2 regions of the Fundicoccus sp. Sow4_F4 genome follow, and region 2 is predicted to be linked to the other one. Evidence: predicted binding sites of a transcription regulator. Region 2 holds the regulator's gene; the other holds the start of a gene.
What was found. Region 2 encodes HrcA, which represses chaperone genes, less so after heat shock. Its sites were predicted from a motif close to TTAGCACTCNNNNNNNNNGAGTGCTAA; they were not measured.
Positions count from the first base shown of each region.

Region 1: a site for HrcA is predicted at 874-900, ahead of ACTQ5J_RS04410 (co-chaperone GroES). Genes of this name have one in related genera too.

Region 1 covers NZ_JBQKLQ010000002.1:68,815-71,225, forward strand. Annotated here, with positions in the region: gene groL (chaperonin GroEL) at 1-501, opposite strand, end outside; gene ACTQ5J_RS04410 (co-chaperone GroES) at 577-843, opposite strand; partial or broken gene sufB (Fe-S cluster assembly protein SufB) at 1,220-2,095, opposite strand; gene ACTQ5J_RS04420 (iron chelate uptake ABC transporter family permease subunit) at 2,236-2,411, shown strand, end outside.
Region 2 covers NZ_JBQKLQ010000001.1:497,648-500,058, forward strand. Annotated here, with positions in the region: gene hemW (radical SAM family heme chaperone HemW) at 1-44, shown strand, start outside; gene hrcA (heat-inducible transcriptional repressor HrcA) at 225-1,241, shown strand; gene grpE (nucleotide exchange factor GrpE) at 1,275-1,868, shown strand; gene dnaK (molecular chaperone DnaK) at 1,910-2,411, shown strand, end outside.

The sequences.
Region 1 (2,411 bases), on a different contig from region 2:
CACTTTTTCCATTGCTTCAGCAATCAATTCACCGATTGCTTCGTCACCAGATGAAACAGCGGCTACTTGAGCAATCGATTCTTTAGATGAAACAGGTACAGATAGTGCTTTAAGTGCATCTACTGCTACTTTAGTTGCTTTTTCGATTCCGCGGCGAATGCCAACTGGGTTAGCACCTGACGTCACGTTTTTCATTCCTTCACGCGCAATGGCTTGTGTTAGGACGGTTGCTGTCGTTGTTCCGTCTCCGGCTACGTCGTTTGTTTTAGAGGCAACTTCCATGACTAATTGAGCACCCATATTTTCAAAACGGTCTTCTAATTCAATCTCACGAGCGATTGTGACACCGTCGTTAGTGATTTGTGGTGAACCGTAAGTTTTGTCTAATACCACGTTACGACCTTTAGGGCCTAATGTCACTTTCACTGTATCCGCTAATATGTCGACACCTTTTAATAAAGCTTCACGTGCGTCTTCTGAGAATTTTAATTCTTTTGCCATATCTTTCGTTCACTCCTTGAAAAAAATTTGGTTTGACTAGCTGTGCTAGTTGTTAATACATTATATAATTGAGATTTATGCTAAGACTGCTAAAAGGTCATCTAATTCAATAATTAAATACGTTTCACCTTGGTCCGTTACTTCAGTTCCTGTGTAAGATTTAAAGATAACTTGATCACCGACAGCTACACCATCTTCTGCTTCGATGCTAGGTCCGACTGCAATGACTTCACCAATTTGTTGCTTTTCTTTTGCTGAGCTCGGAAGTACTAAGCCTCCAGCTGATTTTTCTTCAACTTCAGCAACTTTAATGATAACGCGTTCTCCTAAAGGTTTTAACATTACGTTCCCTCCAAATTCTTTTTTGATTGGTTAGCACTCCTTTCGAGCGAGTGCTAACTACATTGTTTATTTTAGTCTACTCAGACAAAAAAAGCAAGTATTTCTTTGACGTTTTTTGACATTCTTTTTTTTTCTCACTTCTTAACGCACATTATACATTCATGAACAGTTCTTGTGGCTTACAGGTTTAGCAGCTTTTCTCTATCAAATATTAGCTAGCAAGGATCACACTCATTCTCTTAATATTTGCTCTTAGTTTTTTTAAGCAGTTATTAAACAGCCTGTCGTACCATGAGAATTCCTCAGAGTGCGACAGGCTGTCATTCGTTTCCTAGTTTATTGGCTTATTAGGCGAGTAATCGGTGACGTTTAGCGATTAACCGACAGAACCTTCCATTGAATAAGCTATCAATCGGTTGAGTTCGACCGCATACTCCATTGGCAACTCTTTGGTAAAAGGTTCGACAAAGCCCATCACCAACATACCAGTGGCTTCTTCTTCGGATAGCCCGCGGCTCATCAGGTAGAACAGTTGCTCTTCTGAAATACGCGAGACTTTCGCTTCGTGCTCGAGTGAGATGTTTCCATTATGAATCTCATTATAAGGAATCGTATCCGATTTCGATAATTCATCCATAATAATCGTATCACATTCAATATGCGAGATGGACCCTTGTGAATTTTCACCAAAATAAACCTGTCCGCGGTAATTGACTTCGCCACCATCTTTGGCAATCGATTTAGACACGATCGAACTTGACGTATTGGGCGCTTGATGGATCATCTTGGCGCCGGTATCTTGAATTTGGCCAGCTCCTGCAAAGGCGACCGACAACATGGTGCCACGCGCCCCCTCACCTTTAAGGAAGACACTCGGATATTTCATGGTGACTTGCGCCCCAAGGTTGCCATCCACCCATTCCATGACACCGCCAGCATAGGTATGAGCGCGTTTGGTCACTAAGTTATAAACGTTGTTCGACCAGTTTTGAATAGTGGTGTAGCGGCAATAAGCGTCTTTATTCACGATAATTTCGACGATCGCCGCATGTAGGGAAGCCGTCGTATAGGTCGGCGCAGTACAGCCTTCGACATAATGAATACTCGCGCCCTCGTCGACAATAATCAGCGTGCGTTCAAATTGACCCGATCCCTCATTATTAATTCTAAAATAAGTCTGCAGTGGAATATCACACCGCACTCCTTTGGGCACATAAATAAACGTTCCGCCACTCCAAACGGCGCCGTTTGAACGCGCTGATTGCGATGGGAATTGGGGCAGTTTGCCAGGGGGTGGCCACGCTCGCTTTCCAAACAGACGCCAACAACCGCATCATCACGCCATCCTTACTCGGTTTCGAGGCGCTCCACTCGCTCATCTAAACGGGGCTCTTGTTCTTTGGTGGCCTACCAGTTTTATTAGCTTTCAGTGGCAACGGCGCCTTCTTGCTGCAAGTCGGCTTGATGATTGGTCTGTCGCTAGTGTTATATAGTCGTCTCTTGAGTGGCGCACGGCAAAATTTGCAATTATTATTGTTAGTTGGCATTGTGCTAGGTACAGCCTTGCG
Region 2 (2,411 bases):
CCGTATTTCGCGAACTCATCGGCTGGTTAAACGTTGTAAAATGAACTGATATAAAATAAATGTATCTATTGATCCAGCGGACTAGCACTCTTTATGTAAGAGTGCTAGTTTTTTGTATTTTTTGAAGAAAAAGCCTTGACATGCCCCAGAATAGCGTGTAATATAATAGATGTTAGCACTCCTATAATTTAAGTGCTAAACCAAAGTGAGGTGAGCGAATCTACATGTTAACACCGAGGCAAAGGCAAGTTCTTTACTTAATCGTTAGATTATATAGTGAGTTTGAAGAACCCGTTGGTTCTAAAACTTTATTAAGAGAGAGTCTTCTAAACGTCAGTCCAGCAACCATTCGAAATGATATGGTCGTTTTGGAAAGAGAAGGATTGCTGAGGAAAGCACACACTTCAAGTGGTCGAATTCCATCTTTCAGTGGCTATCGTTATTATGTTGACCGCTTAATCCATCACGAAGATGAGATGAAAGTCTTAGAAGAAGATGATCATGCAATTGCCGAATTATTTCATGAACGCCAAGCAGATGATTTACAGTTAGCTCAAATGGCTGCCGATATTCTGGTTTCTTTAACAGGTTATACAGCTGTTGTCTTAGGACAGAGCAATGACTCCCATCATCTGAAAGAGTTTAAGCTTGTTTATCTAAATGAGAAGAACTTAATTGCTATTATGATTACAGACGGAGGCCGTGTCGAAACTCAATTGTTCGTCACGCTTTATCCAGTAACTAAAGAAATGGTGATGAAGGCTTCAGAAATAGTCAACAATGAGTTAATAGGAACAAGTATTGAAGATGTTTACCATCGCTTAAAACTGACGATACCATTACTAACTCAACGAGCAGTTTCATATCAATTTGATTTTTCTCCCTTAGCTGAGAAAACTCTTCATAGTTTGAAAGGGCGCCAATATCATATTGGTGGTAAAAACAATTTATTTGATTTTATAGAGCCCCAAACAGACTCAGAAGATTTAAAGAAATTATTTACGATGGTGGATGGTTCTGCCAGTATGTATGATATGCTTGAAAATCGGAATCAAGGAATTGAAGTTCTTTTCGGAGCGGATATGTCGCCCTATGGGATAGCAAATCTTAGTATGGTAACAGGGAAGTTTCAACAACAAAATCAAGAAATCACATTGGGTCTGATTGGCCCCACAACCATGCCTTATCACCGTATTATCGGCTTAATGGAGAAAATGATTACAGAATTATCCAATTACTAGTTAAACGACTATATAAAATGAGGAGGTAGAAAATTGACAGAAGAAAACAAACATGTCGAGGACTCTACTGTAAAAGATGAGACACTATTTGAAACAGATAGCATCGAATCAGAAGAGGAAATTGCAAATGAAACGACTGAAACAATTACAACAGAAGATGATACAGATGCTAAAAAAGATGACTTAGCTGAACTTACTGCAGCAAATGAAGCTCTAGAAGACAGAGTATTACGTCTACAAGCTGAAATTTCAAATATGCAACGTACGAATACACGTGAGCGTCAAAACGCAGCGAAGTATCGTTCGCAAAGTTTAGCTACAAATCTACTGGAAGTTGTCGATAACTTTGAACGTGCTCTAGCAACGGAAGTAACAAGTGAAGATGCTTTAACACTAAAAAAAGGAATCGAAATGGTTCATGGGCAACTAATTACTGCGCTAGAACGTGAAAAAGTGACTGTAATCGATCCGTTGAATGAAGCGTTTGATCCAAACTTCCACCAAGCAGTCAGCACGATGCCGGCAGAAGAAGGGCAAGCAAGCGATGTTGTCGTGAATGTATTACAAAAAGGTTATTTACTAGATGACCGTGTCATTCGTCCGGCTATGGTCATTGTATCAGCGTAAACGTATATAAATAAACAATTTAAGAAAAGAGGAAACAAATTATGGCAAAAATTATTGGTATTGACTTAGGTACAACTAACTCTGCGGTTGCTGTTTTAGAGGGTGGAGAGGCAAAAATTATTCCAAACCCAGAAGGTAACCGTACGACACCTTCAGTTGTCGCTTTTAAAAATGACGAAATTCAAATTGGTGAAGTAGCTAAGCGTCAAGCAGTGACTAATCCACATACAGTAAGCTCAATTAAACGTCACATTGGTGAGGGCAACTACAAAGCTGAAATGGATGGCAAAGACTACACACCACAAGAAATTTCAGCAATGATCTTGCAACACTTAAAGAGCTACGCAGAAGATTATTTAGGTGAAAAAGTAGAAAAAGCTGTTATCACTGTTCCAGCTTATTTTAACGATGCACAACGTCAAGCAACTAAAGATGCTGGTCGTATTGCAGGTTTAGAAGTAGAACGTATTGTTAACGAGCCAACGGCTGCCGCTTTAGCTTACGGTTTAGATAAAACTGATGCTGAAGAAAGAATCTTAGTAT